Regions from separate parts of the Cellulomonas sp. KRMCY2 genome, predicted to be linked through region 1. Evidence: riboswitches for the same ligand, from Rfam matches in the RefSeq annotation. Region 1 holds a riboswitch; the other holds the start of a gene.
What was found. Region 1 has a riboswitch for cobalamin ahead of K415_RS0120865 (ribonucleoside-diphosphate reductase subunit alpha). Riboswitches for the same ligand answer to the same signal wherever they lie in the genome.

Region 2: another riboswitch for cobalamin. It lies ahead of metE (5-methyltetrahydropteroyltriglutamate--homocysteine S-methyltransferase); the one in region 1 lies ahead of K415_RS0120865 (ribonucleoside-diphosphate reductase subunit alpha).

What each region holds. Positions count from the first base shown of each region.
Region 1 covers NZ_JAGF01000001.1:4,429,289-4,432,971, reverse strand. Annotated here, with positions in the region: gene K415_RS0120880 (ABC-F family ATP-binding cassette domain-containing protein) at 1-28, shown strand, start outside; gene K415_RS0120875 (NUDIX hydrolase family protein) at 82-624, opposite strand; gene trxA (thioredoxin) at 721-1,173, shown strand; cobalamin riboswitch at 1,273-1,478, shown strand; gene K415_RS0120865 (ribonucleoside-diphosphate reductase subunit alpha) at 1,737-3,683, shown strand, end outside.
Region 2 covers NZ_JAGF01000001.1:2,342,616-2,346,298, reverse strand. Annotated here, with positions in the region: gene metE (5-methyltetrahydropteroyltriglutamate--homocysteine S-methyltransferase) at 1-1,330, opposite strand, end outside; cobalamin riboswitch at 1,447-1,653, opposite strand; partial or broken gene K415_RS0111280 (ribonucleotide-diphosphate reductase subunit beta) at 1,727-2,287, opposite strand; gene K415_RS0111275 (bifunctional diguanylate cyclase/phosphodiesterase) at 2,521-3,683, opposite strand, start outside.

The DNA of each region.
Region 1 (3,683 bases):
GCACTGGCCCGAGCTCGCGCTCGGCTGACGGACGGGCCCGGGTGCTCGGGGAGCACCACGGGGTTCGCGACGCCGTGCCGGTCAGGCCATCCGGCCGACGTGTGCCATCGCCTGCCGCAGCAGGTAGCCGTGGCCACCGGTCATCTCCGTCTGCACGCGCTCGCCGCAGACCTCCTCCGGCGTCAGCCACGCCAGGTCGAGGGCATCCTGCTGCGGCTCGCAGTCGCCGGCCACCGGGACCACGAAGGCGAGCGACACGGCGTGCTGACGAGGGTCGTGGTAGGGCGTGATGCCCGGGGTGGGGAAGTACTCGGCGACCGTGAACGGCTGGGGCGACGTGGGGATCTGCGGCAGCGCCACCGGCCCGAGGTCCTTCTCGATGTGGCGCAGCAGGGCGTCGCGGACGCGCTCGTGGTACATCACGCGACCGGAGATCAGGGCACGCGTCATGATCCCGGCCCCGTTGACCCGGAGCAGCAGACCGACGGCCACGACGTCGCCGCTCTCGTCGACCCGTACCGGCACGGCGTCGACGTAGAGCAGCGGGAGGTGGGACCGAGCCACGCGGAGCTGGGCGTCGGTCAGCCAGCCGTCGGGGGTCGGGTAGTCAGCGGTCTCGGTCATGAAGGCGAGCCTACGGTCGGCGACATGGGGGGAATACCTCCGGGCTCGTGGCGTTGACGACGGAGAACCAGCCTGGATCGTCGAGAGGATGTTGCCATGCCCACCGTCGCGCTCACCGAGGCGGCCTTCGAGGAGACCGTGACGAGCAACGACATCGTGCTCGTGGACTTCTGGGCCGCGTGGTGCGGTCCGTGCCGCCAGTTCGGTCCGGTCTTCGAGGCGTCGTCCGAGATCCACCCCGACGTGGTGCACGGGAAGGTCGACACGGAGGCGGAGCAGGGCCTCGCCGCAGCGGCGAACATCACCTCGATCCCGACCCTGATGGCGTTCCGCGAGGGCATCCTGGTCTTCAGCCAGCCCGGCGCGCTGCCCCAGGCCGCGCTCGAGCAGGTCATCACGGCGGTCAAGGCGCTCGACATGGACGACATCCGCACCCAGCTCGAGGCGCAGCGCGCCGCGGCGTCCTCCGGGGCCGACGGCAACGCGCACGCCGGCCACGACCACGGGCACGAGGGTCACGACCACGGGCACGAGGGTCATCAGCACTGACGTACCGGGCTGAGCCGTCGTACCGTGCGGGCGGGTCACATCTGGTAGGACAAGGCGCGCCGGGCTACTACATCTTGTGTCCGATGGGGTGCATGGGGGTAGTCTGATGACGCCAACGGTTCATCCGCCCTCCGGGTCGGGTGAGGCAACAGGGAACCCGGTGCGAGTCCGGGACTGCCCCGCAGCGGTGAGTGGGAACGACAGCCGTCAATGAAGCACTGGGTGTGAGCCCGGGAAGCGACGGCCGGTAGGAGCGAGCAGGACGCCCACGAGTCCGAAGACCTGCCGTCGGTACGCGCGCCGCCGGCGTGCGTCGGTTCCGGCGCCTCTCGGGCGGGCTCGTCGGACGTGCGCCTCGTGCGTCGCGTCGTCGTTCCCCTGGGCTCCGGCACCACCGCCGGTACCTCCGGGAGACCACGTTGACCCTCGCCGACCCCCGCACCGCCACCCCGAGCACCGCCGTCCCCAGCGCAACGGCCCCGAGCACCGCGGCCCCGCCGACGCCCGCCGGCGTCCACGTCACCAAGCGGGACGGGAGTCGCGAGCCGTACGACGCCGACCGCATCAACCGGGCGATCGAGCGCGCCGCCGTCGGCCTGCCGGACCGGATCGCCAAGGTCACCCAGGTCGCCAGTGAGCTCGCGATCACCCTGTTCGACGGGATCACCACCGAGCAGCTTGACGAGGCTGCGGTCGCCGTCGCCGTGCAGAACATCAAGGACGACCCCGACTTCGACACCATCGCTGTGCGCCTCCTGCTCAAGGTGGTCCACAAGCGCGTCCTGGGGGACTTCGACACCGACGTCGAGCTGGCGTTGCTGCACCAGGCGCGGTTCCCGGGCTACATCCGCGACGCCGTCGAACAGGGGCTGCTCGACCAGCGCCTGGCCACGACCTTCGACCTCGACGCCCTCGCGGCCGTGATCGACCACCGCCACGACGAGGCGCTCCGGTACATCGGCACGGTCACGATGCGCAACCGCTACATGCTCACCGGCCGGGACGGCGTGCCCCTGGAGGTGCCGCAGTACTTCTGGATGCGGGTGGCCATGGGCCTGTCGCTCAACGAGCCGAGCCCCACCCGGACGGCGACGGACCTCTACCGGGCGATCGCGGCCCTGGACTACCTCCCGGCGGGCTCCACCCTGGTGAACGCCGGGACGCCCACGCCGCAGCTGTCCAACTGCTTCGTCGTGCAGGTCGACGACGACATCGAGCACATCGCCGGCTCGGTCCGCAATGTCATGTGGCTGACGAAGGGGACCGGTGGGATCGGTCTGTCGATGTCCAAGCTGCGCTCGGAGGGGTCGCCGATCCGCTCGAACAACACGACATCGACGGGCCCGATCCCCTTCATGCACACCATCGACTCGACGCTGCGGGCGATCTCGCGAGGCGGCAAGAAGTTCGGCGCGCTGTGCTTCTACCTGGAGAACTGGCACCTGGACTTCGCCCAGTACCTGGACCTGCGGCAGAGCTCCGGCGACCCCTACCGGCGTGCCCGCACCGCGAACACCGCCGTGTGGATCTCCGACGAGTTCATGAAGCGCGTGGCCGCGGACGCGGACTGGTACCTCTTCGACCCGGCGGAGACCCCCGACCTGGTCGAGCTGACCGGCGACGCGTTCTCCCGGCGCTACGAGGCCTACGTCGCCGACGCCCAGGCCGGCCGGATCCGCCGCTTCCGCCGGATGAGGGCCCGCGAGCAGTACACCGCGATCCTCATCTCCCTGCAGACCACCTCGCACCCGTGGCTGACCTGGAAGGACACCATCAACTCGCGGGCGCTGAACACCAACACCGGGACCATCCACCTGTCCAACCTGTGCACCGAGATCTGCCTGCCGCAGGACCGCGACACCATCGCCGTGTGCAACCTGGCGTCGGTCAACCTCGCCGCGCACCTGGCCGGCGGCGAGATCGACTGGGACCGGCTGCGGGCCACGACACGTCTGGCCGTGCGCCAGCTCGACAACCTCGTGGACATCACGCTCTCGTCGGTCCCGGAGGCCGAGCGAGCCAACCGCACCAACCGCGCCGTCGGGCTGGGCGTCATGGGCTTCACCGACCTCACCGAGCGCCTCGGGTACGCCTACGAGTCCACCGAGGCCTACGAGCTGGTCGACCAGCTGCTGGAGTTCATCAGCTACCACGCGATCGACGCCAGCGCTGATCTGGCCCGCGAGCGGGGCCCCTACGAGACGTTCGCCGGGTCGGGCTGGTCACAGGGCCTGGTCCCGTACGACACGATCGCCCGGCTCGAGGCCGACCGCGGGGTGCCCGTGCAGGTCGACCGCACCACCCGGCTCGACTGGGACACCCTGCGGGCCAAGGTCGCCGGTGGGATGCGCAACTCGACCCTGATGGCCGTCGCGCCGACGGCGACCATCGGCCTGGTCGCCGGCACCACACCGGGCCTGGACCCGCAGTTCTCCCAGATCTTCGCCCGGACCACCAGCTCCGGGAAGTTCCTCGAGATCAACCGCAACCTGGTCCGGGACCTGCAGGCC
Region 2 (3,683 bases), 2.1 Mb from region 1:
CCGAGCGTAGCTCCGCGCGGCTACGTCGGATCTGCTCGGTCTGCGGGAACGAGCCGATGGTCGTCGTGGCCAGGAGCGGCAGTCCCAGCAGCTCCTGCTGGGCGGCAGCGCGTTGCTCGAACGGCACGCGGTCCAGGTGCTCGGGGCGCAGCGCCGAGACGCGGGCGCGGACGACGTCGTCGCGGCGCGGGGCGGGTGACGGCCTGGCGACCTCCACCGTCCAGTCCGCCCCTGCCTCGCCCGCGAGGGCAGCCCCGAGGAGCACGACCTCACGCACCTTCTGGCGGGCGAATGCCAGCCGCTCGCGCACCTTCGGCTGCAGGGCGGTCTCTGCGTCCAGGTCGTAGGGCACGTGCAGCAGCGTCGCAGACGCCGAAACAGCCACCTGCCGGGCGAATCCCAGCAGCGCCCGGGCGGTGGCCAGCGCCGCCGGGAGGTCCGTCCGCCAGACGTTGCGGCTGTCCACCAGGCCGGCCACGACGGTCTTGTCCCGCAGCCCGGGCAGGCCGGCGAGCGAGCTGCCGGGCGCCGCGACGAAGTCGACCGCCACTGCCTCGATCGGGGCGTCCGCCAGGACCGCGAGCGCCGGCCCGAGGTCGCCGTAGTACCCGGTGACGAGCAGCTGCGGCCGCTCCGCCAGGCCACCCAGCCGCGCGTAGGCACGACGCAGGGCGTCCAGCTCGGCCGAGGTGCGGTCGGCAGCGAACGCCGGCTCGTCGAGCTGCACCCAGGGCGCACCCTCGGCGTGCAGCCGAGTGAGCAGCTCGGCGTAGACGTCGAGCAGCCTGTCGAGAAGGCTAAGCGGGTCGAACCCGCTGGCGGTCGGCTTGGCGAGCAGCAGGAAGGTCACCGGGCCGAGCAGCACCGGTCGCGTGACGATGCCCTGGTCGAGAGCCTCGCGGAACTCGGCCAGCGGCTTGTCCCCGGCGAGCCGGAACACGGTCTCGGGCCCCAACTCCGGGACGAGGTAGTGGTAGTTCGTGTCGAACCACTTGGTCAGCTCCAGCGGCGGCTCCTGGCCGTACCCGCGCGCCGCCGCGAAGTAGGTGTCCAGCGGGGACAGTCCGATCGCGGCGAACCGCGACGGCAGGGCGTCGAACAGGGCCGCCGTGTCGAGCACGTGGTCGTAGAACGAGAACGTGTTGCCAGGGACGGAGTCCAGCCCGGCGTCGCGCAGCTCGGCCCAGGTCGCGGCGCGCAGGCCCCGCCCGACCTCCAGCAGGGCGGCCTGGTCGATCCTTCCGGCCCAGTACTGCTCGACGGCGCGCTTCAGCTCCCGGCGCGGGCCGATTCTCGGGTATCCGAGGACGGTGGTACCGATCGTGGTCACAGACTCTCTCCTCGCGAGCGTGCGGAAAGCACCGGAGACAGCGGGAGCAGGGCTGGGCAGGGCGCGACGGCACCCATCCACCCAGCCCACCCGAGAGGCTCCGGACACCGCGCACCGGCGGTGCGCGGACCAACGGCAGGTCTTCGGACTCGTGGGCGTCCTGCTCGCTCCTACCGGCCGTCGCTTCCCAGGCTGGCGCCCAGTGCTTCATTGACGGCTGTCGTTCCCACATACCGCTGCGGGGCAGTCCCGGACTCGCACCGGGTTCCCTCTTGCCTCACCCGGCCCCGTGGGGCTGGTGAACCGTTGGCGACAGCCACCCTAGCCGACAGGGTGGACGAGGTTCTCACGATGCGATCACCCCGTCCGCCCTCGACCGAAGGTCGCAAGCGGTCGTCAGCCCCGGGCGGTCGACGCGCTCGCATTGACCTCGTACGACGTGTTCGTCGCCTCGAAGAAGTTGACCAGCTGCAGGGTGTCGTTGGCCGTGGCCATCCACTTGGCCGGGTTCGGCACGTTGTAGTGCGGCTCGAAGCCGAGCTCCTCCAGGCGCCGGTCGGCGAGGTACTTGACGTACTGGTTGACGTAGTCGGCGTTGAGCCCGAGGATCCCGTGCGGCAGCAGGTCGTGGTTGTACTGCTCCTCCAGCGCGACGGCGTCGAGCACCATCTGCCGGATCTCGTCGGCGAACTCCGGGGTCTGCAGGTCCTCGTTCTCCTCCAGCACCGTGAGGATGAGGTTGATCCCGAACTTCAGGTGCAGCGACTCGTCGCGGACCACCCAGTCGATCAACGAGCCGAAGTTCCGCAGCAGGTTCCGCTGCCGGAAGCTCAAGGCGACCATGAACCCGCTGTAGAACCAGATCCCCTCGAGGACGACGTTGTACGCCACGAGGTTGCGCACGAAGTCGCGCTTGCCCTCGGTTGTGGTGATGTCCAGGGTCTGTCGTGCCACTCGGCATCCCAGCGTCGTGAAGGCTCTGGGTCTGGCGTCTCGCAACGGGACAGTTCGAGTGCCCCGGCGAGCTGGACGCGGCACAGTGGCGCGGTCAGACACGCAGGCAGGCGGCTGGGCACTTGAAGGTTGGTCCGTTCTCGTATGGGGCCTATGGGAGCACCGCCCCCCTTGACAGTTCCGAGTCACGGTCACCGGTGCCGGGACTCAGGTGGCGCTCTGCGGTGGGGTTGAGCTCAGTGCCTACCCGAGGGGCGCAGCGGGCCGCGGTTGGGGAGATCAATGAGCTTCGCGGTGGCGCGGCGGGCGCTGAGCCAGTGGTCGAGCTCGGCGGCGGGGACGGGTCTGGACATGAAGTAGCCCTGCGCCTGGTCGCAGCCCAGGCGGGTCAGCTCGGTGTAGGCGACGTCGGTCTCGACGCCTTCGGCGACCATGCGTAGGCCGAGGCTGTGGGCCAGGTCGATGGTGGAGGCGACCAGGGCGGCGGCGCGGGCGTCGTCGGCCATGGGGAAGATGAAGGAGCGGTCGAGCTTGAGCTCGTCGATGGGCAGGTCGCGCAGGTAGGACAGCGAGCTGTACCCGGTGCCGAAGTCGTCGACGGAGATCTGGACCCCGCTGTGCCGCAGCCGAGTCAGGATGGCCCGGGCCCGATCGCGGTCGGCCATCAGGAACTCCTCGGTGATCTCCAGCTGGAGGGAGCGGGGCTCAAGACCTCGGGCAGCGAGCATCCCGGCGACCTGCTCGGGCAGGTCGGCGTCGACCAACGAGCTGGCCGAGATGTTCACCGCGACCGTCAGTTGTTGGCCCTGCGCCTGCCAGGCCGCGATCTGGTCCAGGGCCAGGTCGAGGACCACCGTGGTCATGGCGCGCATCAGCCCAGCCTCCTGGACCAGGTCCAGGAAGGCGTCGGGGTAGAGCAGACCCCGCGTGGGGTGGTCCCAGCGCACCAGCGCCTCGACACCGCGGACCTCACCGGTGAGCAAGTCGATCTTCGGCTGGTAGTGCACGACGAGCTGATCCTCGGCCAAGGCGGTCCGCAGCTCCCCCACCGTCCGCAGCCGGGTGCCGTCGTGGGCGTCGTCGGCAATGCTGTAGACGTGATGGCCGTCGCCGGATGTCTTGGCCCGGTACATCGCGATGTCGGCCTTGCGCAGCAAGGAGCTCAGGTCGGGGCCGTCGTCGGGGGACAGTGCGATCCCGACGCTGACGCTGCTGTGCAGCGCGATGCCCTCCAAGGCGAACGGCTCGGCCAGCGCGGCGCGCAGCTTGACGGCGACAGCCGCGGCCTCGTCGCGGCCGACGTCCTCGAGCAGCACCGCGAACTCGTCGCCGCCCAATCGTGTGAGCACGTCGCCGGCACGCAGGTGCTCGCTCAGGCGGGCGCCCACCTGGATCAGCA